2 regions of the Mesorhizobium sp. WSM4935 genome follow, and region 1 is predicted to be linked to the other one. Evidence: predicted binding sites of a transcription regulator. Region 1 holds the regulator's gene; the other holds the start of a gene.

Region 1 (14,605 bases):
CGCAGGTTTCTTACGCCGATTCTTGCTCGACGCTGAGAAGGCAGATGCTGTCCAGCGGTCGCGACGCGGCAAGCCCCGAGCTTGCGCAACTGCGGCGCCAGCTTGCCGCGATCCAAGGGCTGGAGAGGCAGCGCAAATGCACCGCCAGCAGCGCTGTCGGGGGCTTCTTCAATGCCTGCGCGGATCTCATCCGGAGCCGCACCGAGGTGCAGCGCCGGATCGCCAGCATCGGCAATTCCGGCCGCGATTCCTCCGGGTTGCAGGCAAGATACGTCGCCCTCGGTCGTCAGGCGGCTCCCAAGCGCCAGCCGGCGCCCCAGCAGCAGGCATCCAACACGGAGGCGTTCGGCGGGAACGCGATGCTGTTTTGCGTCCGCCTCTCGGACGGCTATTTCTTCCCCGCGCCGAACTCGCAATTCGCGCGGGCCAGGGACCTCAAGGATATGGTCGATCAATGCCGCTACATCTGCGACGATGCGGGCGTCGATCTCTATACGCTGAGCGATCCGAGCCTCGAGACCGACCAGATGGTGGCGGTCGAGACGCGCAAGCCCTATACCGAGCTGTCAACCGCCTTCCGCTATCGCGATGCCGCCGAGTTCAAGGCCTGCGACCTCAAGCGCTACTCCGAGCGTGTGGCCGAGCTCAGGGCACGCACGGTGACGCCGGGCAACATGGAAAACGCCATCATTCCCTTGCCGACATCGAGGCCGGACCTGGGCACAGTCTCGGATATTCCGTCGGGCAATGCTCATGGCGCGGAAGCGAATGCCACCAACTCGATCGAACGGTCCGGGGCGGTTGCTCCGGCAGGCGCGAAGTCGGTGCGCATCGTTGGGCCGGCCTTCTTCCCGGCGAATTGATCCGGCCGCCATTCCCGGTCTGAGGCATCGGCTTTGAGGCAGGCTGTCGAGCCGGCATCGATCGGCGGATTTAGGGCCAGTTACTCGCAGACGACGCGGTAGCGCTTGCCGCTTTCGCCGACATTCCTGCAGGTGAGGGGGTTCTGCGCGTCGGAAGACTGATCGGGCGGATCCTGGTTGTAGGAGGGCCGCGCCGGAGCGGATCTGGAATGGCGCCGCACCGCAGGGGTCTGCGGCGGGCCCGGCGGCAGAGGAAACACGTCCGAGACGATCTGCCGCGATGCGGTCGTTCCGGGCGGCGCCTCGTCCCAGACACGCCTGACATCCATCCGGCTCGGAACGATGACCGTGCCGTCGTCGCTGCGCGCGCAGCCACCCGCCGCAAGCAGCGCCGGGCACAGGATGAAAGCCGCGATTCGATCAAACATTAGCAACACCTCAGACACCTTATAATGTGTCGTTGCCTTGATCGCCAACGGGCGGATTACCGCAGCCGGCGCGACGATGGGAATCTGCTCAACGGCACCGACGGCAGGCGGTTGCAATCATTATGGTTAGCGGATCGTTAATGCTTGTCGGGCACATTCCGCCGATGAACCGGCACGGTTCGGCCTTGGGGGTAGGAATGGCGGATACGGACGGAATTGTCGGGGCGGACAGCGCGCGGAATTTCGACAAGGCGGATATGCGCGGCAACGGGACCTTTCCCGGCGACATGGCCGGAACCTCGGAGGCGCTCGCCAATCTGAGCCTGATGGTCGATTCGATGCCGATCGGCGTCATCGTTCTCGATGCCGAATTGCGGGCGGAGGTGGTCAACCGGGCATTCTACGACTTCTGGAAGATCGATCCGCGGCGCGCTCCGGCCGGCAGCCGCTTTCGCGACTTTATGGAAGCCAGCCGTGAGGTCGATCCGCTCGGCGGCGAGGAACAGGCCTGGCAAAACCATGTGGCCGAACGAGAGGCCGAAATCCGGGCCGGTGCCGCGGGATCCAGGCAATTGCCGCGAAAGGACGGCCGCACGCTGATCGCCTCGCTGGCGCCCCTTCCCGGCGGCAAGCGGCTGATTTCCTATGTCGACATCACCGACATGAAGCAACGCGAGACCGAGGCCGAGGATGCGCGCAGGAATCTCGCCACCGTGCTGGAGTCGCTGCCGGCGGGCGTCATCATCTACGATCGCGACGACCGCTTCGCCTTCGCCAACCGCAAGCTGCAGGACACGCTGCCGGCGTTGAAGCCGGCCTGGCAGCCGGGCCGCACATTCCGCGAGGCATTGGCTCTCGGCCATTCGGTCGGCTATTTCCGCTCGAGCGGAGATACCAAAATCGACGATCTGTATGGCGTCGACACCGAGCGCTGGCTCGACGCCATGCTGAAGCGGTACCATTTGCCGAACTCTTCCTACGAGCGCCTCAATCCGGACGGGCGTTGGTACCAGGTCTACGACATGCGCACCGACGACGGCACGTTCATCGGCGTGCGCGTCGATATCACCGACATCAAGGTCCGCGAGAAGGCGCTGCGCGACTCCATGCGCCAGATCGACCTCTACCGGCACGTCATGGACGAGCTGCCGGTGGCCGCTTTCATCAAGGCCGACGATCTCAGCATCGAATTCGTCAACAAGGCTTGGTGCGCGCTGACCGGGCTCGCCAAGGACGAGGTGCTCGGCAAGACGGATCGCGAGCTTTTCGCGACGGAAGAGGCCGACGGCTTCAGCAATGACGACATCGAAGTCGTGACGACCGGTGTAGGGCGCGAGGTCGAGGAAGCCGTCACGCACCGCGACGGCACGGTACGGCAGCTGATGACGCGCAAGAGCCGACTGGTGGCGACCGACGGCTCGGTGCATCTGGTCGGCTCCAGCACCGACATCACCGACGTGAAAGCGCGCGAACAGGCGCTCAAGCAAAGTATGAGCGAGAACGAGGTGTTCCGCAGCCTCATCGACAATGTGCCGGTGTCGATCTACGCCAAGCGCTCGGATCTCAGGCAATTCTACGTGAACAAGGGCTGGTGCGATCTCACCGGCTTCAGCAAGGAAGAAGCGGTCGGCAAGACCGACGTCGAGATCTTCGGCGCGGACGGTGAAGCTTTCGTGGCGGGCGACCTCGCCGTGCTGCGCACCGGCGAAACGCAGGAGATCGAGGAGACGGTGACGCTGCCGGACGGCAGCGTCAGGCACCAGTTCGCGCGCAAGGGCGCGATGATCGCCTCGGACGGTTCGCTCTACCTCATCGGTTCCACCACCGACATCACCGAGCTCAAGCAGCGCGAGGCCGAGCTGAGCGAAGCGCGGCGGCGTGCCGTGCTCGCCGATCGGGCCAAGTCGGAATTCCTCGCCAATATGAGCCACGAGATACGCACGCCCATGAACGGGGTCCTTGGAATGGCGGAACTGCTGGCAAAATCGGACCTCGATCCAAAGCAGAAGACGTTCACCGACATCATCGTCAAATCCGGCAACGCGCTGCTCACCATTATCAACGACATCCTCGACTTCTCCAAGATCGACGCCGGCCAGTTGGTGCTCGATCCCGCGCCCTTCAACCTCGCCGAGGCGATCGAGGATGTGGCGACGCTGGTATCGACACGCGCCAAAGAGAAGGATCTCGAGCTCATCGTTCGCATCCAGCCGGGGCTCGAGGGCCAGTTCGTGGGCGATGTCGGCCGCGTCAGGCAGATCGTCACCAACCTGCTCGGCAACGCCGTGAAATTCACCGACGAGGGCCATGTGCTGGTCGACGTCACGGGGGAGCGGGTTCCGGCGGGAACAAGGCTCACCATCTCGGTCACCGACACCGGCATCGGCATCCCGGAAGAGAAGCTGAAGCTGGTGTTCGAAAAATTCAGCCAGGTCGACACATCCTCGACCAGGCGGCATGAAGGCACCGGACTTGGCCTCGCCATCACCTCGCGGCTGGTCGAGATGATGGGCGGCGAGATCGGCGTCGACAGCGCCGAGGGCAAGGGCTCGACCTTCTGGTTCACGGTCACGCTGCCCCGGGCAGAGCAGGGCGGACAGCGCATCATGCCGGTCGACGTCACCGGCGCGCGCGTGCTCATCGTCGACGACAACGCCGTCAACCGCTCGATCCTGAGCGAGCAGATGGCGTCGTGGACGTTCGATTCCTGCGCGGCCGAAAGCGGCGCCGAGGGGTTGAAGGTGCTGATTGCCGCCGCCGCCTATGGCGTGCCGGTCGACTGCGTGGTGCTCGACTACCAGATGCCCGGCATGACCGGCGCCGAGATGGCGCGCATCGTGCGCAACACGGCGGGCCTGGCGCATACGCCCATCATCATGCTGACCTCGGTCGACCAGTCGCTTGCCAACACGACCTATCGCGACCTCGGCATCGATGCGCAGCTTATCAAGCCGGCGCGCTCCTCCATCCTCCTGGAAACGCTGGTTGCGACCATCCAGCGTCATCGCCACAGCAGCGCCGCTGCGCAACCTGCCGCCGGCTCCGGAACCCCGCCGGCCGCGCCGGAGCCAGCGGCGGCATCGGAGCGCGCCATGCTGCAGCCGCCGCCGGTGCGGGCGCGGCCACGCCCAACCGATGCGGAGCGCGGGCTCGACATCCTCGTCGCCGAGGACAATGAGGTGAACCAGCTGGTGTTCACCCAGATCCTGGGCGAGACCGGCTACCGCTTCGAGATCGTCGGCAACGGCCGCAAGGCGCTCGACGCCTTCGGCAGGCTCAATCCGCGGATGATCCTGATGGATGTGTCGATGCCGGAAATGAACGGTCTGGAGGCGACGGGCGCCATCCGCCGGCTCGAGGAAGACATGGGCACGCATGTGCCGATCGTCGGCGTCACCGCGCACGCGCTGAAGGGCGACCGCGAACGCTGCCTGGAAGCCGGGATGGACGATTACCTGCCGAAGCCGATCAGTCCGCGGGCACTGCTCGAAAAGCTCGAGCGCTGGCTGGGATCGGACGTCGAGAGCCGGCGCAATGCCGGTTAGAGCGGATTCGGCGGGCAAGACGGCGGCAAGAGACTGACGCATGCGTATGGTGCGATCGCACCATACCAAAGCAAAAGCCATGCACGGACAATGTGGTCATTGATTCCGCTCTTCGGTTACGGGCGGGAGCAGCGACCGCCAACAAGAAACAGCGTCGACTCTACCCCAACGGACCCTGTTTTCGGCGATGGCCAAGCCATGATCCGCTCTGGCGTTCGGGCAACGCGCTCTCGTCCGGATTTTATTTCCCGGCGGCCGCGACCCGGCCGCCGGGATAATTTTTTATTCAAAAGTCAGACAAGTTACTGATTCCCGGGGCAAACTCCGGCCGGTCTCTCGGGGCCGCCGCGGATCTCCCCGGACATCCCCTTTTCAGGCGTTACCAGGCTGACACGAAACTGTCATGCGACTGTAATAATCGAGGGCTATTGCGCTCACCGGGCGCCGATAGAACGGGTGCCGAAAGACCATCTTCCGAACAGGAGCAGGCCACATGAGACATTTCATCCGCTCGGCGGCCGTTGCGATTGCAATGGCTGCGGCATCAACCCTTAGCATGGCGGCCGCAATGGCTGCCGACATCTCCGGCGCCGGCGCCACCTTCCCCTATCCGATCTATGCGAAGTGGGCCGATGCCTACAAGAAGGAGACCGGCATCGGTCTCAATTACCAGTCGATCGGCTCCGGCGGCGGCATCAAGCAGATCAAGGCCAAGACCGTGACCTTCGGCGCTTCCGACGCGCCGCTGAAGGGCGAGGATCTCAACTCCACCGGGCTCGCGCAGTTCCCGATGGTGATGGGCGGCATCGTTCCGGTCGTTAACCTCGAAGGCGTCAAGCCGGGCGAACTGGTGCTCGACGGTCCGACGCTGGCCGACATCTTCTCCGGCAAGATCACCAACTGGAACGACGAAGCGATCAAGAAGCTCAACCCCGACGTCAAGCTGCCCGACCAGGCGATCGCGGTCGTCCACCGTTCGGACGGCTCGGGCACCACGTTCAACTTCAGCTACTACCTGGCCGACGTCAGCGCCGACTGGAAGTCGAAGGTCGGTGTCAACACCGCGCTCGAATGGCCGGTGGGCATCGGCGCCAAGGGCAATGAAGGCGTCGCCAACAACGTCTCGCAGACCGGTGGCGCGATCGGTTATGTCGAATACGCCTATGCCAAGCAGAACAAGCTCACCTATACCGACCTGATCAACAAGGACGGCAAGAAGGTCGAGCCGACCGCCGCCGCGTTCTCTGCGGCCGCTGCCAATGCCGACTGGAGCTCGCAGCCGGGCTACGGCGTCATCCTCGCCAATCAGGCCGGCGCCGAATCCTGGCCGATGACGTCGGCCACCTGGATCCTCGTCTATAAGAAGCCCGACGACGCGGCGGCCACGACCGAAGCGCTCAAATTCTTCGCCTGGTCCTATGCCAAGGGCGACGAGCTGGCCGCCAGCCTGGACTACGTTCCGATGCCCGACTCCGTCGTGAAGAGCGTCGAGGAAATGTGGGGCAAGGACATCGTCGACGCGAACGGCAAGCCGCTCTACTCCGGCATGTAATTCTTGGCGAATAAGGAGGGCGCTTTTGGCGCCCTCCTGTCTCTTTCGAATGCGAGGGGCTCAATGACGGCCGTTTCCGAAGCTGCGACATCATCCGCCATGCGGACCAGGGAAGCGACAGTGCGCCGCTTCGCCGTCACCGACATGGTCTTCCGGGCAGCCACGCGCGCTTCCGCCATCCTCGTGCTGGTTCTCCTCGGCGGCGTCGCGATCTCGCTGGTCGCCGGATCCTGGGAGGCGCTGTCGAAGTTCGGCTTCTCCTTCCTGACCACCGAATCCTGGAATCCGGTCACCGAGAATTTCGGCGCGCTCGCGCCCATCTACGGCACCATCGTCACCTCGGCCATCGCCATCCTCATCGCCGTGCCGATCGGCATCGGCATCGCCGTCTTCCTGACCGAGCTTTGCCCGCGCCCGCTCAGGCGTCCGATCGGCATCGCGGTCGAGCTGCTCGCCGGCATTCCCTCGATCATCTACGGCATCTGGGGCCTGTTCGTCTTCGCGCCGTTCCTGCAGACGACGATTCAGCCCTTCATCATCAGCATTTTCCACGGCATACCGGGGCTTTCCAGCCTGTTTGCCGGCCCGCCCTACGGCATCGGCCTGCTGACCTCGTCGCTGATCCTGGCCATCATGGTGCTGCCTTTCATCACCTCGATCACGAAGGACGTGTTCGACACGGTTCCCGCCGTGCTCAAGGAGTCGGCCTACGGCATCGGCTGCACGACCTGGGAGGTGACGCGGCGCGTCGTCATCCCCTATACCCGCGTCGGCATCATGGGCGGCGTCATGCTCGGCCTCGGCCGCGCGCTCGGCGAGACGATGGCCGTCACCTTCGTCATCGGCAACGCGCATCGCATCAGCGCCTCGCTGTTCGCGCCGGGCACGACCATCTCGGCGACCATCGCCAACGAATTCACCGAGGCTGACGGCGCGCTCTATACGTCCTCGCTGGTGGCGCTCGGCCTGATCCTGTTCATTATCACCTTCATCATCCTCGCGCTCGCACGCTACATGCTGTTGCGCATCGATAGCCGCACGGGAGCCTGACCGATGTCGACTGCCCAATCGCTTCACCAAAGCCGCAAACGCAAGAATGCCGTGATGATGGCGCTGTGCATCATCGCGGCGGGCATTGGCCTCGCCTGGCTGGCGCTGATCCTCGGGGCCCTGCTCTATAAGGGCCTTTCCGGGGTGAACCTGGCGGTGTTCACGGAAATGACGCCGCCGCCCGGCGATGCAGGCGGCCTGCTCAACGCCATCTATGGCAGCATCATCATGACGATCATCGGTATCGTCGTCGGCACGCCGATCGGCGTGCTGGCCGGCACCTACATGGCCGAGTATGGACGCTTCTCGCGGCTCACGACGGTGGTGCGCTTCATCAACGATATCCTGTTGTCGGCGCCGTCGATCATCGTCGGCCTGTTCGTCTATGAGCTGATGGTGCGGCCGATGGGGCACTTCTCGGCGATCGCCGGCGCCGTCGCGCTGTCGATCCTGGTGATCCCCGTCGTGGTGCGCACCACCGAGGACATGTTGAACCTCGTGCCCAACGCGCTGCGCGAGGCCGGCACCGCCATCGGCGCGCCGCGCTGGGTGGTGATCCGCTCGGTTGCCTACCGCGCGGCGCTGTCCGGCATCGTCACCGGCATCCTTTTGGCGATCGCCCGCATCTCGGGCGAGACGGCGCCGTTGCTTTTCACCGCGCTCAACAACCAGTTCTGGTCGAGCAATCTCAATGCCCCGATGGCCAGCCTGCCGGTGACCATCTTCCAGTTCGCTCTCAGCCCTTACGAGGAATGGCAGCAGCTGGCCTGGACGGGCGCACTCATAATCACCCTGACGGTTCTCGGGCTGAGCATCTTCGCCCGCAGCCTGACCGGACGCAGAGAGGACAGATGAAACCGATGTTGTCCACCGACCTGAACGCACCCGACACCACCGTCGAGAAGGCCAAGATCGAGGTCAAGAACCTCAACTTCTACTATGGCCAGTCGAAGGCGCTGAAGGACATCAACCTGTCCCTGCCCGAGCGCAGCGTGACGGCCTTCATCGGCCCTTCCGGCTGCGGGAAGTCGACGCTGCTGCGCGTCTTGAACCGCATCTACGAGCTCTATCCGAAGCAGAGCGCCGAGGGCCAGGTGCTGCTCGACGGCAAGAACATCCTCGACCGTTCGCAGGACCTCAACCTGTTGCGCACGAAAATCGGCATGGTGTTCCAGAAGCCGACGCCGTTCCCGATGTCGATCTATGAGAACATCGCCTTCGGCGTCAGGCTCTATGAGAAGATCAGCAAGGCCGAGATGGACAACCGGGTCGAGTCGGCGCTGAAGCGCGCCGCGCTCTGGAGCGAAGTCAAGGACAAGCTCAATGCCAGCGGCCAGAGCCTCTCCGGCGGCCAGCAGCAGCGGCTCTGCATCGCCCGCACCGTGGCGGTGAAGCCCGAGGTCATCCTGCTCGACGAGCCGGCCTCGGCGCTGGATCCGCTGTCGACGGCCAAGATCGAGGAACTGATCGACGAATTGCAGGCCGACTACACGATCGTCATCGTCACCCACAACATGCAGCAGGCGGCGCGCGTGTCACGGCAGACGGCGTTCATGTATCTGGGCGAGCTGGTGGAGTTCGACCGGACCGAGAAGATCTTCACCTCGCCCCGCGAGAAGCGCACGCAGGACTATATCACCGGCCGCTTCGGCTGAGCTCATACGAGGACATCATCATGGCCGAACATACCGTCGCCGCCTTCGACGAGGATCTGAGGCAGATCAGCCGGCTCATCAACGACATGGGCGACCTTGCCGGCTCAATGGTCGGCGCCTCGACCAAAGCGCTGCTCGAAAGCGACAATGCGCTGGCGCAGCGCGTCGTCTCCGACGACGCCATCATGGACGCAAGGCAGCGCGAGCTCGACGACCGTGCCATCACGTTGATCGCCAAGCGCCAGCCGATGGCGGACGATCTTCGCAACGTGGTCGGCTCGATCCGCATGGCGGGCGACCTCGAGCGCATCGGCGATCTCGCCAAGAACATCGCCAAGCGCGTCGGCTCGGTCGGCGTCAGCGCCGCGCCGCGGGACCTCACCCACTCGATCGATTCCATGGCGCAGATGGTGCTGATCCAGGTTCAGGGCGTGATCCAGGAATATACGGTGGGCGACGCTACGGCGCTGGCCAAGCTTCGCAACGACGACGAACGCATCGACGTCAAATACACGTCCGTCTTCCGCGAGCTGTTGACCTACATGATGGAGGATCCGCGCAACATCACCGCTTGCACGCATCTTCTGTTCTGCGCCAAGAATCTGGAGCGCATCGGCGATCATGTGACCAACATCGCCGAGAACGCCTACTATGTGCTGACCGGCACGCAATTGCCCGCCAATCGTCCGAAGCAGGACGAGACCGCAATGTCGGCGCCGGCGGCCTGACGAAAAGGTTACCCCGATGATCGCGCCACGCATCATGGTGGTGGAGGACGAGGAGCCGCTGGGGGTGCTGCTCCGCTACAACCTCGAATCCGAGGGTTACCAAGTCGAAGTGGTGACCCGCGGCGACGAGGCCGAAATCCGCCTCCAGGAAAACGTTCCCGACCTGCTCGTGCTCGACTGGATGGTGCCGGCGGTTTCCGGCATCGAGCTCTGCCGTCGCCTCAGGATGCGGCCCGAAACCGAGCGGCTGCCGATCATCATGCTGACGGCGCGGGGCGAGGAAAGCGACCGCGTGCGCGGCCTTTCGACCGGCGCCGACGACTATCTGGTCAAGCCGTTCTCGACGCCGGAGTTCATGGCGCGCGTCAAGGCGCTGCTGCGCCGCGCCAAGCCGGAGGTGCTGTCCAGCGTGCTCAAGGTCGGCGACATCGTGCTCGACCGCGAATCGCACCGCGTCTACCGCAAGAAGAGCGAGATCAGGCTCGGCCCGACCGAGTTCCGGCTGCTCGAATTCATGATGCGGCATCCCGGCCGCGTGTTCTCGCGCAGCCAGCTGCTCGACAATGTCTGGGGCGAGACGATCTATATCGACGAGCGCACCGTGGACGTCCATGTCGGGCGCCTGCGCAAGGCGGTCAACAACGGCCGCATGCCGGACGTCATACGTACCATTCGGGGGGCGGGCTACGCGATCCGCGAGGACTAGGGATATGCTGATATTCAGGTGATGCCGGCCTGCGAATGGCGGCTTCCTGCGCTTCCGGTACTCACGTACCCAAAAGTACGCTCCGTTCCGGTTCTCGGAATCCACCATTCTCGACTCGGCCTGACCTGAATCTCAGGATATCCCAGCGCTCGCATTTTTCGGTCCTACTTAGGCCACGTTCTTCCCGACGGTGCCGGCTCTTGCCTGGCCTCCCGGCGCGAAAATCTCCTGGTCGACGAAGGTCAGCGCGCGCATGGCGCAGCCTTCGCGGATCAGCGGCAGCTCGTTCGGCTCGGTGTCGAAGGAGATCGATTCGGAATGCTGGCCGCCGGCGGTCTGTGCGATCGCCTTCCTCAGCGCGGGCTCGATCAGGTCGAAGGCGGCCGCGCTGACGCCCACCATGGCGACGGGCGCCGGGTCGATCAGGGCGAACAGGCTGCCGAGGCCGAAGCCCAGCGCCTCGCCGGCCCGGCGATAGGCCTCGCGCTCGGGGCCGTCCTGTTGCCGGGCCTTTGCGGCAAGCGCGCGCATGTCGGCGTCGCCGACATCCGTCGGCGCGGCATCCTCGCTTATGCCCATGGCGCTGCGCCAGATGGCGTAATTGCCGGCATAGGCCTCGACGCAACCGCGCCGGCCGCAGCGGCAAAGCGCGCCGCCGGGCCGATGGATCATGTGCCCGAACTCGCCGCCCGAGGAATGTGTGCCGGTGAACAGCGCGCCCTTCAGCACCAGACCCATGCCGATACCGTGCGAGAGCAGGATGGCGATGAAGTCGTCGCGATAGCGTTCAGGATCGCGCCATTGCAGGGCGACCGCCATCATGTTGCAGTCGTTCTCCGTTGTGGCGGGGATGCCGAATTCCTTCTCAAGGATGTCGGCAAAGGGGATGTCGGTCAGCGGCGTGATCGGCGACCACAGCATGGCGCGTGAATGGGTATCGGTGATGCCCTGAATGCCCATGGCGATGCGGGCGACGCTGCCGACGTCAAGGTCGGGATCATGCAGCCGGCGCCGGACGATCGCCAGGCATTCGCCGATCAGCTCGTCGCGGGGCATGACGAGCGTGTCCAGGCGCAGCTGCTCCTCGGCAACCACCTGGCCGGCATAGTCGATCACAGCGACTGACAGGAAGTTCAGCGACAGCACTACTGTCAGCACTGCAGCGGCTTCGGGATTCAGCGCCAAGCCGATCTGCGGCCGGCCGCGTTTCAACGCCGTCGGCTCGCTGGCCTTGCTTTCGCTGAGAATGCCCTCCTGGATCAGGTCGGCGGAGATCGCCGAAATGGTTGAGTGGCTAAGCCCGGTGGTGGCGGCAATCTCCGTGCGCGACGGCTGGCCGGCGCGGCGCACCGCCGAAATCACCATGGCGCGGTTGCGCCGGCGCAAATCGTCGTGGCGGATTCCCACCGACATTGTCTCGCACGTCCTCCCGAGTCACCGCGGCCTTGTGATGATGCCATGGCCTGTCGCTGACACGCTACACGGTTCACCATTTACCGAAAACGGCGAACCGTCTGTCTTTTTGTTCCGACGCAATTCCGGGCGGAAAACCACTGCGTACTTTTCCTGGGATTGCTTGTCGATTGTGGCAGAACCCCGGGTCCATGTCATTATTTATTGCGGACGCCGAAAAAAATACCTGAACCCATCAAAACCCATCAAGATCGCGGTTGACAGCGTCGTTTTACTGGACCACTATTTTTTTGAGGCTCGAAAAAAAGCCTCTGTGCCGGCCTTCGGGCCAGTCTGGGTCGCGCCATACGGAGCGCAGGGAGGATATCATGAAGAAATTCGCAGCCGCCATCCTGGCGGGCGTTGCCATGTCGCTGACGCTGGCGTCGGTCGCCGAGGCGAAGGACAAGGTGATCGGCGTGTCGTGGTCGAATTTCCAGGAAGAGCGCTGGAAGACCGACGAAGCGGCTATGAAGGCCGCCATCGAGGCCGCCGGCGACAAGTATATTTCGGCCGACGCGCAGTCCAATCCGGGCAAGCAACTGACCGATGTCGAAAGCCTGATCTCGCAGGGCGCCAATGCGCTGATCATCCTGGCGCAGGATGCCTCGGCGATCGGCCCGGCGGTGCAGAAGGCGCTCGACGAAGGCATCCCGGTCGTCGGCTACGACCGCCTGATCGAGAACAAGGACGTGTTCTACCTGACCTTCGACAACAAGGAAGTCGGCCGCATGCAGGCCCGCGAGGTGTTCAAGGTGAAACCCGAAGGCAACTACGTCTTCATCAAGGGCTCGGGCGCCGATCCGAACGCCGACTTCCTGTTCTCGGGTTCCATGGAAGTTCTGAAGGACGCGATAGACAGCGGCAAGATTAAGAATGTCGGCGAGGCCTATACCGACGGCTGGCTGCCGGCCAACGCGCAGAAGAACATGGAGCAGTTCCTGACCGCCAACGACAACAAGGTCGACGCGGTCGTGGCGGCCAATGACGGCACCGCCGGCGGTGTCGTCGCTGCGCTGACGGCTCAAGGGTTGGCCGGCACCGTTCCGGTCTCCGGCCAGGACGGCGACCACGCGGCGCTCAACCGCATCGCGCTCGGCACGCAGACAGTGTCGGTGTGGAAGGACGCGCGCGAGCTCGGCAAGAACGCCGCCGAGATCGCCTCGCAGCTCGCCGATGGCAAGAAAATGGGCGACATCGCGGGCGCCAAGGACTTCACGACGCCTGGCGGCAACACCGTCAAGTCGCTGTTCCTGACGCCGGTCGCGATCACCAAGGACAATCTCAACGTCGTCATCGACGCCGGCTGGATCAAGAAGGACGAAGTCTGCGCGGGCGTGGCCGCCGGCAGCGTCAACGTCTGCAACTGAGTTTGCCGACTTTCGACCGACATACCTGCGCCGCAGGCTGGAGCGGTTCAATGAACCGCTCCAGCTCTTTGCTGCCGCAATCCCGGACGGAACCCGCTTACGCGCCTTTCCCGGAATTGCTTTAAAGCCGCGGCCTTTTCTAAAAAGATTTGTGTTTCCGCCTCTGGCGGATAGCTTCTAGACTTGCCAGGCATCCGCGCCAGCCGGCGGGAGGAAATCATGACCGACACGACGTCCATGCAACCGGCGGACACCGCGCGCGCCTCGGAACTCGGCGCCGTCGCCAGGTTCCTGAAGGCGACCGAGCTCGACACCCGCATGCTCGGCATGATCGGCGCGCTGCTCCTGATCTGGATCGGGCTGCATGTGATCTCCAGCCTGCGGCTTGGCGTCAATCCGCTCGACTTCGACAGCCGCACCTTTCTCACGCCGCGAAATCTCTGGAACCTGTCGGTGCAGACGTCGGCCGTGGCGATCATGGCCTCCGGCATGGTTCTGGTCATCGTTATGCGCAACATCGACCTGTCCGTCGGATCGGCCGAAGGCGTGATCGGCATGGTGATGGGCTTTGCCCAGGCGCATTTCCTGGTTCGCTTCGTCGGGCTCGAGCTCGGCAACCCGTGGATCTGGGTGCTGGCATTGCTGATCGGCCTGGCGCTCGGCCTCATCATCGGCGCCTTCCAGGGCTTCATCATTGCCTATCTCGAAGTGCCGGCCTTCATCGTCACGCTAGGCGGACTGCTGGTATGGCGAGGCGCTGCCTGGTGGGTCACCAGCGGCCAGACCGTTGCGCCGCTCGACGCTACCTTCCAGCTGATGGGCGGCGGCCCGGCGGGCTCGATCGGCGCCAAATGGAGCTGGGTCGTCGGCATCGTCGCCTGCCTGGCTGTCATCTTCATGCATTTCAACGGCCGCGTGCAGCGCAAGCGCTTCCGCTTCCCCCTGCGCCCGGTCTGGGCCGAGACGCTGCTTGCCACGGTCACCTGCGCGATCATCCTGGGCGCGGTGTGGCTCGCCAACTCCTATCCGTGGCCGGTCGGCATCGTGAACCGCTACGCCGCCGCCAACAACATCACCGTCCCCGAAGGCGGGCTGTTCATCGCGCATGGCATCGCCATTCCGGTGCTGATGGCGGTCGCAGTCGGCCTGATCATGACCTTCGTCACCAAGCGCACGCGCTTCGGCCGCTATGTCTTCGCCATCGGCGGCAATCCGGAAGCGGCCAACCTCGCCGGCATCAACACGCGCTGGATCAC
Region 2 (14,605 bases), on a different contig from region 1:
ATCGCAGCGGCAAGCTCCTCCAGGCTGTAGCAGGCAACGATCCTGTCCTTCAGCGAACCAGCGCTCTCGACGAAGGCGTCGGTACGCGATGGCGTGCGGTTGAAGACGGCGATGCGGTGCCCGTGCTCGGCGATGTTGAGCGCTAGGTTGGAACCCATCGTGCCAAGGCCGATCAGGCCGATTTCGGCTTTTTCCATCGTTTCTTCCCTGCTTCCGGATGCTTGTTATGGCCGCGTTTCGGGCGATGCCCACTGTTTCGCAAGATGAATGACGGGCCTTGGCGGCGGCGTCAACCGCCTAGCCGAATTGCATCGGCGGGTTGGCTATTGCGCCCTGATCTCTATGGGAGCCTCTATCTTCACCATCTCGAAATCCGAAACGAGGATATCCAACCGAGCGTTCCAGCGCCCGGAGATTGGAATGACGAGATTGTCGACGCGCCAAGTGCCGTCACCGGGCTTGGTCGCCGGTCGCTTGATCGGCTCGATGCCGGAATCTGGCTTCGACAGCACCAGTGTCACCGCCTTGGCGTCCAGCGGTCCGAAATCGCCGGTCATGATCACGATCGAAGCGGCGACCTCGCCCGCATGGCCGGGCGTAACGCTGAGATCCGCCATCGCCTTCAAAGTATGGATGTGGATCGACGCCGGCTGGGCGGCGGCGATCGCCAGCGCGCGCGGCGGCGGGGTGAAGCGCCAGCCGGCGGCGACACCGAAGATGGCGAGCACGATCAGCATCTCGATGCCGATCGAGCGCACCAGCCGCCGCTGCACCTCGGTGTCGCCGGCTGCGGCGGCCGCCGTCAGCGTCCAGCGATTGACCGCAGCAAGCGTGAACAGAAAAAACAGCAGCGCCAGCTTCAAGAGCAGCAGCCGGCCATAGGACGTGTCGATCAACGCCGCCGGCTGCTGCACCTGGATGATCGCCAGCACGATGCCGCTAGCGGCAAGCACGATGACGACCGGCAGGATCGCGCGGGAGAAGCGCCGCAGAAAGGCTTTTGCCTCCGCCGGCTCTCGCCGCAATGCGAGCCCGAGCGGCGCCAGCGAGCCGACCCAGAAGGCGATTGCGGTGCCATGCAGGAACACCAGTGGCCGCGTCAGCCATTGCGGCACGGCGGCGCTGGCGTGGCCGCTCACGGCGAGGGCGACGCCGACACCGAGCAGTGCTGCGCCCGCCCACAGCTTGCGAAGCCCCGACGGCCTGGCAAGCGAAAGCAGCGCGAGGCCAAGCGCGATCAGGCCGATCAGCACCGTCCAGACGTAGCTCGTCTCCAGAGCGGTCTTCCAGACCGTCGGCGCCGCAAAGCGCGCGAGCGGAGCGCCAAGTCCATCCAGCCCTTGCAGGCCGAGCGACACCGGCGCCGCGAGGAGGCCGAAAAGCAGTGCCCCGGCGATAAAGCGCTGACCGCGGCGTCGGTCCCCGACCAGCCAGGCGAGCGCGAACGCGCCGCCGACGCCAAGGAAAAGGCCGGCATAGAGCAACAGCCTGGCCGCCCAGATCGCCGCGCGCAGCGTCCAGTCGACGGCTTCGCCCGCCACTGGCGCGGCACTTGGCGCGCCGACGGAAAACAGCGCCGAACCGCCGACCGGATGGCCGTCGACCGACACCACCCGCCAGCTCAGCACATGCGTGCCGGATTTCAGCGTTTCGGGATTGTCGATCTCGACCGTCTGATCCTTGAGACGGAAGGATGTCAGCGCAAGCTGCGAGCCGTCCGGCCGCACAAGCGTAAGCACCAGCGGCGAGACCCGCTCGCTGAAGGTCAGCGAAAACTGCGCCGGGCTTTGCGTCAGCACCGCGCCGTCCGCCGGGTCGGTCGCGACCAGCGCCGCATGCGCCAAGGCGCGGCCGGGCATGGCCAACACCGCCACAGCCATGAGCGCCGCGACCAGCCAGACAAGCGGGCCGGCGTGCAGGCGGATCGTCGAGGAAGGCTGCGCTGCGTTCATGCCGTCTTAACAGGAAGTGTTGGCGCGCCCCGACGGAGCGCGCCAACGAAAGATCATTTCTTCGGTAGCAATTTGATGCCGGGCGCCGGAGTTTCCAGGGCGTCCTCATCCTGGCCAGCCGCCGGGATCTCGATCCAGCGATCGGCGGCGTCGCCGCATTCCTGCACGACCGGGAAATAGAGCATCTGGCCGGCCGGCAGATCGGCTGCCAGCGAAGCGCGGAAGACGAACTCGTCATAGAATTCGTCGGGCAGGTTGCCGCCGCTCCAGTCCACTTCCTTCACGCCGGTGGTCAGCGTCTCGCCGTAAAGCTGGTAGGATTTCTCGTATTTGCCCTTCTTGATCTGCAGCGTCCAGCCGGGCTTGGGCATCGGCTTTACCGCGATGACGCCTTCCGGGATTTGCACCCGCACCGCGGTCGTCGCCTTGCCCTCGCAGCCATGTGGCACGCGAAAGACCGCCTTGTAGCTCGAGCCGACAGCCGCTTCCGGCGCTTCGAGTGTGATATGGGCGAGCGCGGCACTGGTCCCGAAAACGCAAAGCACACCGGCCGCCAAAAGATACTTCTTCATGAATTGTCCCTCCGATTTCGAATTGGCGGATTACTCGGCGTGATTCATGTCCATATTGCCGCTGCCCGTCTCGCCCATGCCTTCGACGGCAAACTCGACTTTGACGCTGCCGGCCTTCTCGAAGGTCAGCGTCGCTGGGAACTTCTCGCCCTGCTTCGGCTGCCGCTTGAGGCCGACGAACATCAGGTGATAGGCGCCGGGCTTCAGCGCGACCTTGCCGCCGGCCGGGATCTCGAGCCCGCCGCTGACCGGCCGCATGGTCATGACACCGTCCTTGACGCCCATCTCATGCAGTTCGGCCCTGTCCGAGATATCGGAGGAAATCGACAGCAGCCGGTCCGGCGCGCTGCCCTTGTTGACTACGGTGAAATAACCGCCGGCTACCTTGGCACCGGGCGGCGTCGCCCGCGACCAGGGGTGCTCGATCTCGAGATCGCCGACCTTGAATTCATGCGCGAGGGCGGCGGGAATGCAGGCGAACAGGAGAAGAAAGACAAGCACGGCAAGGCCGACGCGCTGCTGGAGGTGGAAACGCGGCGCGTCGCGATAGGCGAAGGCTTGCGCCTCGTAAAGAAGATTGGACATGGTTGCTCCATGAGTGGGGGATCGCGCCGGAATGCGGCCGCGAACAGTCTGATCTTTGGATGAATAGGCGCGCGGAACGTTCCGCGGATCAGACCAATGCCGGCGGCGCGCGCGGATTGGCCGGAGAGCGGTCGCGGGCGAAGTCCTGGTGGCGGAAGGCCGGAAGCTGGAAGGCGACCGCCTCGAAGAGCTGGGTTCCGGCCAGCGTGGCTGCTTGCGGCGGCGGCAGATGCGCGGGCGAAGCCATGCTGCAGCCGAACGAGCAGCAGGCCGGCATATGCTGCTGGTGAGGATCCCCGCCGGGAAACTTTACGGCGCCTTCATGCGTGCAGATGACATTGCCGAAGGCGTCGAGCTGCGAAGGCGCGCCGAAGGCGAAAGCACCGAGAGAGGACTGAAGCAACAGAAGCAGCGCCGCGACAAACGCGGCCGGCATGCTCCCTCGTCTCAGCCTTATATCCAACGCAAAGCCTCTCCGGAAACTTGATCGACCCTAACACGGACGATGCGGCCGGGAAAATCGGCAAAACCGCGCTGCGGCAACACGGCGCGACGCGCCCGTTTTATCGCCCAGAACCGCTGCACGCTTCTGGGCGACATCGATTAGGGTCCGTTGAGATTCAGGTCAGGCCGCATCACCTGAATATCGACAGATCCTAGGCGGGCTGCGCCTGCCGTCCTTCGGGAATGGAACTCAACAGCGTCTGGCGCGCCGACTTCAGGTGCTTGCGGCAAGCGACGTCCACCTTGCCGGGATCGCGCGATTTCAGCGCAGCGATATAGGCGAGATGCTCCTGCACCGCGACCTCGTTGCGCTGGCGCTCCTCGGCCTTGTTCCACTGGTAGTGGTAGTGGAAGATCATCGCGATGACATCGTAGAAGTCGACGATGAAGCGGTTGTGCGAGGCGCGGTGGATCAGCCGGTGGAAGCGCTCGTCGAGCTCGGAGAATTCATTGAAGCGCGTGGCGATCTCGCTGGCGAGATGGCGATGCTCGACCTCCAGCCGATCGAGATCGGCCCACACCGCGCTATCCTCCGGCAGCGCGGCGAAGGCCGCCGCCGAGCGCAGCTCGAACATCTCGCGGATCTCGGTCAGCTCCAGCGCGAAGGCGCGCGTGAACCCCTTCAGCACCCAATGGCTGTTGCGTCGCTTCTCGATCAGCCCGAAGCGCGAGAAGCGGATGAGGAACTCGCGCACGCTGGTGGTGCCGACGCCGATCTCGCGCGCCAGCTCCAGCTCGTTGATCTGCATGCCGGCCTCGGCGCCCTCGGCAAGCAGGCGCCGCATGAAGGATCGCTCGATGATCTCGGCCAGCGAATCGGTCTCCTCCTCGGGGAAGTAATCCTCCGGCCGCGCCGCCCTGAGCACTGTCTTGTTGCGCTTGTTCCAGGCGATCAGCCCGGTTTCTTCCATGCGCGAAAGAATGCTGCGCACCGTGGTGCGGCTGACGCCGAGCAGCGTGCCGAGCTCAGGCTCCGACGGCAGGCTCTTGGTCTCGTCGAGCAGCCTGAGGCAACGGTTGAAGGCGTCCTTGTAGACATTGTTGCTCTTCGACATGCCCCGTATCCCCCAACGCTTGCGGCAACTCGCCGGAAGCGCGATATGATGGGTGTTCCTGGAGCGGTTAAGCGTTTCCCAGAATCGCCGAACCGCTCTAAATCCTTGTTTCTGCGCAATTCTGGACGGAAAACCGCTACGCACTTTTCCGGGAACTGCTCTAGCGCAAGCCTCCGAGAAGAGGAACGTTTTTCGCCGGCTTGCAAAACGGGCGTCTACCGACACACGTCGCCTGCGAAAAAACAATTGACGCAAAAATGTTTTTTCCCGATAAAAGACATTACCTTTAAACGGGCGCAAGTCAATCCGCCCGCACTCCCAGGATCACCCAGGACAGCCGCCCGTGACCGTTGCAAACACCATCCTTCTCTCACCCTCCGATAATGTCGCCGTTGCCAACGGGCGCATCGAAATTGGAACGCCATTGCCGGGCGGCGCCGCCGCGACTGCCGTGATCGAGCCGGGCCATAAGGTAGCGATCAAACCGATCGCGGCGGGCGAAGCGGTGGTGAAATACGCGCAGGCAATCGGCCGCGCCACGCAAGACATCGCGCCTGGCGAGCACGTCCATTCGCACAATCTTGTGTTCGAGAGCGGCCGCCTGCCGGTGGTGCCGCCGAGCGAGGCCGAGCACGCCACCGAGGCCGACCGCAAGCGCACCTTCATGGGCTACCGCCGCGCCGACGGCCGCGCCGGCACGCGCAACTTCATCGGCATCATCGCCAGCGTCAATTGCTCGTCGACCGTCTGCCATGCCATCGCCGACGAGGCCAACCGCACGCTGCTGCCGAAATATCCCGGCATCGACGGCTTCGTGCCGATCGTGCACGGCCAGGGCTGCGGCATGAGCGCCACCGGCGACGGCATGATGGTGCTGCACCGCACGCTGGCCGGCTATGCCCGCCATCCGAATTTCGGCGGCGTGCTGATGGTCGGCTTGGGCTGCGAGGTCAACCAGCTTACCCTTTACGGCCAGAAGGGTGTGGCCGCGGGAAAACGCCATTTCAACATCCAGGAGGCCGGCGGCTCGCGCAAATCTGTCGAGAAGGCGATGGGCGTATTGGCTGAGATCGCCGAGGAGGTCGGCCATCTGCAGCGTGAGCCGATCCCGGTCTCCGAGATTGTCGTCGGCCTGCAATGCGGCGGCTCGGACGGCATGTCCGGCATCACCGCCAATCCCGCGCTGGGCGCGGCCGTCGATATCCTGGCCGGCTGCGGCGGCATCGGCATCCTGTCGGAGACCACCGAGATCTATGGCGCCGAGCATCTGCTCGCCTATCGTGCCGCCTCGCCCGAGATCGCCGCGAAGCTCGACAGCTATGTGAAATGGTGGGAGGACCACACCGCCAAGCACGGCGCCTCGATCGACAACAACCCCTCGCCCGGCAACAAGCGCGGCGGCCTGACCACGATCCTCGAGAAATCGCTGGGCGCTGTCGCCAAGGGCGGCCAGACGTCGCTCAACGGCGTCTTCGGCTATGCCGAGAAGGTCTCGGGCAGCGGCCTGGTGTTCATGGACACGCCCGGCTACGACCCGGTCTCGGCCACCGGCCAGGTGGCCGGCGGCGCCAACGTCATCGTCTTCACCACCGGCCGCGGTTCCTGCTTCGGATGCCGGCCGACGCCGTCGATCAAGGTCGCCACCAATTCGACCATGTATCACCAGATGGAAGAGGACATGGACGTCAATTGCGGCGTCATCGCCTCGGGCGAGAAGACCATTGCCGGAATGGGCCGCGAGATCTTCGAGCTGATCATCGAGACGGCGTCCGGCCGCAAGACCAAGAGCGAGGCGTTCGGCTACGGCGACAACGAGTTCGTGCCCTGGCACCTGGGCGCGACGCTTTAGTCCGCGGGCGGAAGCGTTGTCGGAAGCAAGGACGCGGGTCTTCACGATCGCGCGACTTCATGATGGAATGAATGTTCCATATTGACAGCATCGTGAAATTATCGTTCCATGTCGGCAAGGAAGGAACGGAAGCGCCCATGCAATGCCAGGGGGGAGCCGGACAGAGTTCATCCGGCATCACATAAACGGCACCAGACACCGCTTGCATCGACCATGGCGATGCATTATCAAAAAACGGCATCTGTTTTTTATTGATAAAGTTCTGTTCGGCCGCGCCTATCCAAACGGAGCTTCCGCAACCTTCACCAGGCGACCTTAGGGAGGAACCTAATGAAATTCGTGACCAGCCTTCTCAACCGCCGCGCCTTCGTGGCTTTGGCCGCAGCGTCGATGCTCGCCGGCGCAATGCATTCCGCGCCCGCCTCGGCGGCCGACGTGACCATTCCGATCATCGTCAAGGATACCACCTCCTTCTACTGGCAGATCGTGCTGGCCGGCGCCCGCAAGGCTGGCAAGGACCTCGGCATCAACGTTCCGGAGCTCGGCGCCCAGGCCGAAACCGACGTCAACGGCCAGATCTCGATCCTCGAGAATGCCGTTGCCAGCAATCCGGCGGCGATCGTCATCTCGCCGACTGAGTTCAAGGCGCTCGGCAAGCCGATCGACGAGGCGGCTTCGAAGGTCAAGGTCATCGGCATCGACTCCGGCGCCGACTCCAAGGCCTTCACCTCCTTCCTGACCACCGACAACGTCCAGGGCGGCCGCGTTGCCGCTGACGGTCTCGCTGCCGCGATCAGCGCCGCCAATGGCGGCAAGGTGGAAGGCAAGGTCGCGCTGATCACCGCGCTTCCCGGCGCCGGTTCGCTCGAGCAGCGCAAGCAGGGCTTCATCGAACAGCTCAAGGCCAAATATCCGGGCCTTGAGCTCGTCGCCGACAAATATGCCGACGGCCAGGCCACCACGGGCTTGAACATCGCCACCGACCTGATCACCGCCAATCCGGACCTCAAGGGCATCTTCGCCTCGAACCTGATCATGGCGCAGGGCGTCGGCCAGGCGATCGCCGAGAACAATCTCGGCGGCAAGGTGGCGCTGATCGGCTTCGACAGCGACGAGAAGCTGATCAAGTTCTTGAATGACGGCGTCATCTCCGGCCTCGTCGTCCAGGACCCGTATCGGATGGGCTATGACGGCATCAAGACCGCTCTGGCGGCCTCGAAGGGCGAGAAGGTCGAGGCCAATGTCGATACCGGCGCGAACCTCGTCACCAAGGCCAATATGAAGGATCCGAAGATCGACGCGCTGCTCAACCCGAAGCTCAACTGAGCAGCATCCCGACAACCGTTTCCGGGGCGGCGTCGCCCCGGAAACATCCATCAGGCGATTTGGAAATTCGCCGACCTGATTTAGGCTCCAACTTCAAGATGCGCGTCAGACGCATCGCTGCGTACCCAACGGTTGAGACCAGTCTGGGAGGATTGTCATGACGTCGACGGCGCAGGACCTGCACCCCGCCCCCACGCTGGCCCCGGGCAGGACGATCCTCGAACTCAACGGACTGGAAAAGCGCTATCCCGGCACGCATGCGCTGAAGCCGGTGCACCTCGCCTTCAAGGCAGGCGAAATCCACGCCATCGTCGGCGAGAACGGCGCCGGCAAGTCGACCCTGATAAAACTTCTGACCGGCGTCATGCCGCGCACTTCCGGCGAGGTCATCTGGGAAGGCAAGCCGGCGGCTCTGGCCACGCCGCATGAGGCGATGGCGCTGGGCATCAATGCCGTCCACCAGGAGGTGGTGCTGTGCCGCCATCTCACCGTCGCCGCCAACATGTTCCTCGGCGAGGAGGAATCCCGCTTCGGCTTGCTGCAGCAACGCGCCATGGTCAAGGAAGCGCAAAAGATCATCGACGGGCTGGGCTTCGACCTGCCGGCGCATGTCGTGCTCGGCGACCTCACCATCGGCCAGCAGCAGCTGATCGCCGCCGCCCGTGCCACGGTGCGCGGCACGAAATTCCTGATCTTCGACGAACCGACCGCCTACCTCACCCGCAAGGAGGCCGATCAGCTCTTCAAGCTGATCCGCCGGCTGAAGGGCGACGGCGTCACGATCATCTATATCAGCCACCGCATGGAGGAAGTGTTCGAGCTTGCCGACCGCGTCTCCGTGCTGCGCGACGGCACTCTGGTCGGCACCCGCGACATTGCCGAGACCGACGAGCCCGAGTTGGTCAAGCTGATGATCAACCGCTCGATCGAGCAGATCTACCACAAGGAGCATTTCACCCCCGGCGCCACGATCGTCGAGACGAAGAACCTCTCCGGCAAAGGCTTCGAGAATGTCTCGGTGACGGTCCGCGCCGGCGAGATCGTCGGCCTCTACGGCCTGATCGGCGCCGGCCGCAGCGAGTTCGTCACCACGCTTTACGGCCGTCACAGGAAGTCAGCCGGCCAGATCCTGTGGGAAGGCAAGGAGGTTCAGGTCAATTCCGAGCATGACGCGATAAGGCTCGGCATGGCGCTCGCCCCGGAAAGCCGCCGCGACCAGGGCCTCTGCCTCAATCTCCCGGTCGGGATCAACCTCAACCTGCCGATCTACAAGCGCATCTCGAGCAATTTTCTGATCTCCGGCGCCAAGGAGAAGACCGAGGCCGACCGCCAGATCGCCGATCTGCGCATCAAGACGCCGACGCGCAATGCGCTGGCTTCCAGCCTCTCGGGCGGCAACCAGCAGAAGATCGTCATCGGCAAATGGCTGGCGCATGGCGCCAAGCTGTTCATCTTCGACGAGCCGACGGTGGGCGTCGATGTCGGCACCAAGGCCGAGATCTACCGCCTGTTCTCGACGCTGCTGTCCAAGGGCGCCGGCATCATCCTGATCTCGTCCTACCTGCCGGAAGTCTACGAGCTTGCCGACACGCTGCATGTGTTCCGGCGCGGCAAGCTGGTCGCCACGCACGGTTTCCGCACCGCCAGCCACGAGGACATTTTGGGTCAGGCACTGGCCGAGAAACAAGAAAAGTCGGGAGGACAAAAATGAGCACCGAGGCGATCCCCGCCGAAAAACCCAAGCGCAATTTCAACGCCCTCTTCGGCCTGACGCTGCTTGGCCTGCTGGTTCTGATGTGGATCGTGCTGGCCGTCGCCACGCCCTCCTTCGCCACGGCGCTCAACATCACCAACCTTTTGCGCCAGGGCTCGCTGATCGCCATCCTCGCCGTCGGCCAGACGTTCGTCATCATCACCGGCGGCATCGACCTCTCGGTCGGCGCTATCGTCGGCTTCACCACCGTCATCGTCGCCCTGCTGATCAATGCAGGCTGGCCGATCTGGGTCGCCGTGCTCGTCACCTTGCTCGTCGGCGTGGCCATCGGTCTGTTCCATGGCTTCGGCATCGTCAAGATGGGCCTGCCGCCTTTCATCATCACGCTTGCCACCATGACGTCGCTGCGCGGCATCGGCTTGCTGATGACCAACGGTAACTCGATCTCGATCAACAGCGATTCGTTCCAGGCCTTCTCGCGCGGATCGCTCGCCGGCATTCCCTACCTGTTCTGGATGGTGATCTTGGTCGCCGTGCCGTCCTACATTTTCCTGCATCACACGCGTTGGGGCCGCTATCTCTTCTCGGTAGGCTCCAATGCGGAGGCGGCGCGCCTGTCGGGCGTCAACGTGCCGCGCACCATCTACATGGCCTATGTCCTGTCCGGCCTGCTGGCGGCTTTCGTCGGCGTGCTGCTCGCCTCGCGCATCGGCATCGGCAACCCGACGCAGGGCGACACCTATGAACTGCAGGCCATCGCCTCGTCGGTCATCGGCGGCACCTCGCTGTTCGGCGCCATCGGCTCCGTGCACGGACCGCTGATCGGCTCCTTCATCCTGTCGACGATCAACAACGGCGCCAACCTGCTCAACGTCAACACCTTCTGGCAGCGTGTCATCACCGGAGCGCTGATCATTGTCATCGTCTACTTCGACGGCCTGCGCCGGCGAGGCAAGTGAATCCTCCCTGAACTCCGCGCCGGCCCCGCATGACGAGGCCGGCGCTCTTTTTTGAACACTGGATCTGCACATGAAAGCCGTCGTCTGCCGCTCGCCCGGCGAGCTTGTCCTCGAAGACCGCGCCGAGCCCGGCGCGCCCCCACACGGCTGGGCGCGCATCGCCGTCAGCCATGTCGGCATCTGCGGCACCGACTACCACATCTTCGAAGGCAAGCATCCCTTCCTCGCCTATCCGCGCATCATGGGCCACGAGGTTTCCGGTACCATCGTCGAGAAAGGCGAAGGCGTCGATCTCGCCGTCGGCGAACCGGTGATCATCAACCCCTATCTCGCCTGCGGCAAATGCATCGCCTGCCGGCACGGCAAGCCGAATTGCTGCGTGAAGATCGAAGTGCTCGGCGTCCACCGCGACGGCGCCATGTGCGACGAGATCCTGGTGCCGGCGCAGAACCTTTACCCGGCAAACGGCCTGTCGCTGTCCGACGCCGCTGCAGTGGAATTCCTGGCGATCGGCGCGCATGCGGTGCGCCGATCGCTCGGGCTGCCCGGCCAGCGCACGCTGGTCATCGGCGCTGGCCCGATCGGCCTCGGCACGGCGATCTTCGCGCGCATCGCGGGGCTCGATGTCAGCCTGCTCGACATGAGCGCCGAGCGGCTCGGCTTCGCCGAAAAAGAGCTCGGCTTTGCCCCTCTGGACAGCTCAAAGGCGGCAGCGACCGACCTGGTGCGGCAGGCAACCGGTGGCGAAGGGTTCGACCTCGTCTTTGACGCGACCGGCAACACGCAATCGGTGCAATCCGCCTTCGCCCATGTCGCGCATGGCGGCACGCTGGTGCTGGTCAGCGTCGTCAAGGACGACATCACCTTCTCCGACCCCGAATTCCACAAGCGCGAGATGACGCTAGTCGGCAGCCGCAACGCGCTCAAGGCCGACTTCGAGCATGTGGCCGCATCGATCCGCAATGGCGCCGTGCCGTTGGCGAAACTCGTCACCCATCGCACAACGCTCGCCGGGACGCCGCGTGACCTGGCCAGATGGACGCATGAGAAATCGGGGCTGATCAAGGCGGTCATCGAGGTCGGGTGAGCGCCGCTAGAGCAATTCCAGGAAAAGTGTGAGCGGTTTTCCGTCCGGAATTGCGTAAAAACAGATAGATAGGGCGTTTCGCCGTTTCCGTGAAACGGTGAAACGCACTAATAGCCGGCCGACAGCCTCAATTCGACCCGCTCCGCCGGAAAGCGCGACTCCGCGAACTGGATCGGCTCACCGTCCAGCGTGACGTTGACGGCGACCGTCACCAGCACGATGGCGCCGGGCTGGAGATCGAGGGCTGCAAGGTCGTCGGCATCGGCATGGCGTGCCGACAGCACGGTCGAATGCCTCAGATAGTCATTGACGCCGAAGCGCTTCAGCGAGGCGGTGATCGACCCCGTTTCCGCCATTGCCGCCTCGATGCCAGCGAAGCGTTTGGCGTCGAACCAGGTGGTTGCGCGTGACACCGCATGCCCGTCGGCCTCGCCGCGCGTCTCCAGGCGAATGACGGCCGCGCCCTTCGCTATGCCAAGCGCCTCGGCGACGCGCCGGCTGGCCGGCTCCGTCGACGACGACAAGAGCGCGATATGCCGCTCGCTCGTCTGCCCTTGCAGCCCGGTCGAGAAGCGCGTGCGTGCGCCGATCGGATAGGACAGCCTTTTGCGCGACAGGACGAAGGTGCCGCGTCCCTGCTCGGCCTTCAGCACGCCTTCCTGCACAAGTGCCGCAATGGCGCTGCGCACCGTATGGCGGTTGACGCCGTAGCGCTCGGCCAGCGCTATCTCGGGCGGCAGCGCCGCGTTCTCGGCGAAATCGCCGCTCGCGATCCCCTGCAATATCTTGTCGGCGATCTGCCGCCACAGCGACACACCGTTGCGCCTTTCGATGCTGCGTGCCAGTCCGCTCATTTCCCCGCCCCCAACGCCCTCACCCTACTTTTGCGCCCCCTGTCATCCACCCGTCATGGACTCTCATTAGGAGGTAGGTATAATTTGTATAGTTGTCTATATCAATAGACAAATTTTCAGATGCAGGGAGCGATGCGATGCGAGGACAGGAAGCGCGCGAGCAGGCCGGCCGAAAGGCGTTGATGGCGACGCTGGCGCACGCCGAAGCCGATGAGATCGCCCGCCTGTGGAACGAGTCGGGCCTGCCCTCCGAGGCCGAGCTTTTGCGCGGCCCCGAAACCGGACTGGTGACGGTGCGCGGACGGATCGGCGGCGGCGGCGCGCCCTTCAATGTCGGCGAGGCGACCGTCACCCGCGCCACGGTGCGGCTGCCCTCGGGCCGGGTCGGCCATTCCTATGCGCTCGGCCGCGACAAGGGCAAGGCCAGGCTCGCGGCCATCGCCGACGCGCTGTGGCAGGACCCGACGCACCGCGAAACGGTCGAGACGAAGCTCGCGGCGCCCTTGCGCGCGGCGCTCGATGCGGCGCGCGAGACAAAACGCGTCGAAACGGCGGCCACGGAAGTGGATTTCTTCACCATGGTGCGCGGAGAGGACTGATGGATATCGCCACGCAATCGATCGACGGCGGCTTTGCCGAGCCGGTCTTCAACGCCCAGACCGTGTTCCGCGCCATCATGGACGCGATGGCCCACCCTGGCACGGTCCAGCCGCTGCCGCAACTCGCCCGCCCGCCCGCGCCGCTGTCGGCGACGGCCGGCGCCGTGGCGCTCTCGCTCTGCGACAACGACACGCCGGTCTGGCTCGATCCGCCGCTGCAGGCGGAAACCTCGGTCAAGGCCTGGCTTGGCTTCCACACCGGCGCGCCCCTGGCCAACACCCCCGCCGACGCACATTTCGCCTTGATCGCCAATCCGAAGGAGGTGGCCGCACTCGACGGTTTTGCGCAAGGCACGCAGGAATATCCCGACCGCTCGACGACGCTGATCCTCCTGGTCGACGACCTTGCTTCTGGCCCGTCGCTGCTGCTCGAAGGTCCGGGGATCGAAACGACGGCGATGATCGCGCCTCCAGGGATGCCGCGCCATTTCGTCGAGCAGTGGAAGCAGAACAACCAGCGTTTCCCGCGCGGCGTCGACATCATCCTGGCGGCGCCAGGCCACCTCGCCTGCCTGCCGCGCACCACCCGCATCAAGACGATGGAGGCGTGACATGTATGTCGCGGTGAAAGGCGGCGAGGCCGCCATTGCCAATGCGCACCGCCTGCTTGCCGATCGCCGCCGCGGCGACCGCTCGGTGCCGGCGCTGCGCCTCGACCAGATCGTCGAGCAGCTGGCGCTCGGCGTCGACCGCGTGATGAGCGAGGGCTCGCTGTATGATCGCGAGCTTGCGGCTCTGGCCGTCGTCCAGGCGCGCGGCGACATGATCGAGGCGATCTTCCTGGTGCGCGCCTACCGCACAACGCTGCCGCGCTTCGGCTACACCAATCCGGTCGACACCGGCGCGATGCAGGTCGAGCGGCGCGTGTCGGCCACCTACAAGGACCTGCCCGGCGGGCAGGTGCTCGGCCCGACCTTCGACTACACGCACCGCCTGCTCGATCCGGAGCTTGCCGCCGGCGCCGAGGTCGAGACGCCGGCGCAGCGCCCGGTCGAGCCGGAGGCCATGCCGCGCGTTTCCGCGATCCTTGCCCATGAAGGTCTGATCGAGGCCGACGGCGACATGCCGCTTGACCATGTGCCTGGCGACATCACGCGCGAGCCGCTGCAGTTCCCGATGGCACGCGACATCCGCCTGCAGGCGCTGTCGCGTGGCGACGAAGGTTTCCTGCTGGCGCTCGGCTATTCCACGCAACGCGGCTACGCCCGCAATCACCCCTTTGTCGGCGAGGTGCGCATCGGCGAGGTCGAGCTGGAGCTGGACGTGCCGGAGCTGCCTTTTGCCGTGCCGCTCGGCTCGATCCGCGTCACCGAATGCCAGATGGTCAACCAGTTCAAGGGTTCGGCCAAGGCGCCGCCGCAATTCACCCGCGGCTATGGCCTGGTCTTCGGCCAGAGCGAGCGCAAGGCGATGGCCATGGCGCTGTGCGACCGGGCGCTGCGCGCGAGCGAGCTCGGCGAGGATGTCGTCGCCGCTGCGCAGGACGAGG

What was found. Region 1 encodes PhoB, which activates phosphate uptake and scavenging genes when phosphate is short. Its sites were predicted from a motif close to TGTCATNNANCTGTCAT; they were not measured.
Region 2: a site for PhoB is predicted at 12,498-12,514, ahead of phnF (phosphonate metabolism transcriptional regulator PhnF). Genes of this name have one in related genera too.

Annotation. Positions count from the first base shown of each region.
Region 1 covers NZ_JARTVR010000015.1:114,871-129,475, reverse strand. The annotation lists gene P9273_RS26620 (DUF2865 domain-containing protein) at 1-863, shown strand, start outside; gene P9273_RS26615 (hypothetical protein) at 944-1,291, opposite strand; gene P9273_RS26610 (response regulator) at 1,489-4,836, shown strand; gene pstS (phosphate ABC transporter substrate-binding protein PstS) at 5,330-6,388, shown strand; gene pstC (phosphate ABC transporter permease subunit PstC) at 6,452-7,438, shown strand; gene pstA (phosphate ABC transporter permease PstA) at 7,442-8,293, shown strand; gene pstB (phosphate ABC transporter ATP-binding protein PstB) at 8,290-9,093, shown strand; gene phoU (phosphate signaling complex protein PhoU) at 9,114-9,821, shown strand; gene phoB (phosphate regulon transcriptional regulator PhoB) at 9,838-10,527, shown strand; gene P9273_RS26575 (ROK family protein) at 10,696-11,940, opposite strand; gene xylF (D-xylose ABC transporter substrate-binding protein) at 12,309-13,349, shown strand; gene P9273_RS26565 (sugar ABC transporter permease) at 13,569-14,605, shown strand, end outside.
Region 2 covers NZ_JARTVR010000018.1:53,717-68,321, reverse strand. The annotation lists gene gndA (NADP-dependent phosphogluconate dehydrogenase) at 1-197, opposite strand, end outside; gene P9273_RS28490 (copper resistance CopC/CopD family protein) at 324-1,952, opposite strand; gene P9273_RS28485 (YcnI family copper-binding membrane protein) at 2,006-2,524, opposite strand; gene P9273_RS28480 (copper chaperone PCu(A)C) at 2,555-3,109, opposite strand; gene P9273_RS28475 (DUF2946 family protein) at 3,198-3,545, opposite strand; gene P9273_RS28470 (GntR family transcriptional regulator) at 3,766-4,668, opposite strand; gene P9273_RS28465 (UxaA family hydrolase) at 5,012-6,517, shown strand; gene P9273_RS28460 (ABC transporter substrate-binding protein) at 6,848-7,843, shown strand; gene P9273_RS28455 (sugar ABC transporter ATP-binding protein) at 8,001-9,554, shown strand; gene P9273_RS28450 (ABC transporter permease) at 9,551-10,516, shown strand; gene P9273_RS28445 (zinc-binding alcohol dehydrogenase family protein) at 10,587-11,603, shown strand; gene phnF (phosphonate metabolism transcriptional regulator PhnF) at 11,711-12,457, opposite strand; gene phnG (phosphonate C-P lyase system protein PhnG) at 12,595-13,056, shown strand; gene phnH (phosphonate C-P lyase system protein PhnH) at 13,056-13,667, shown strand; gene P9273_RS28425 (carbon-phosphorus lyase complex subunit PhnI) at 13,669-14,605, shown strand, end outside.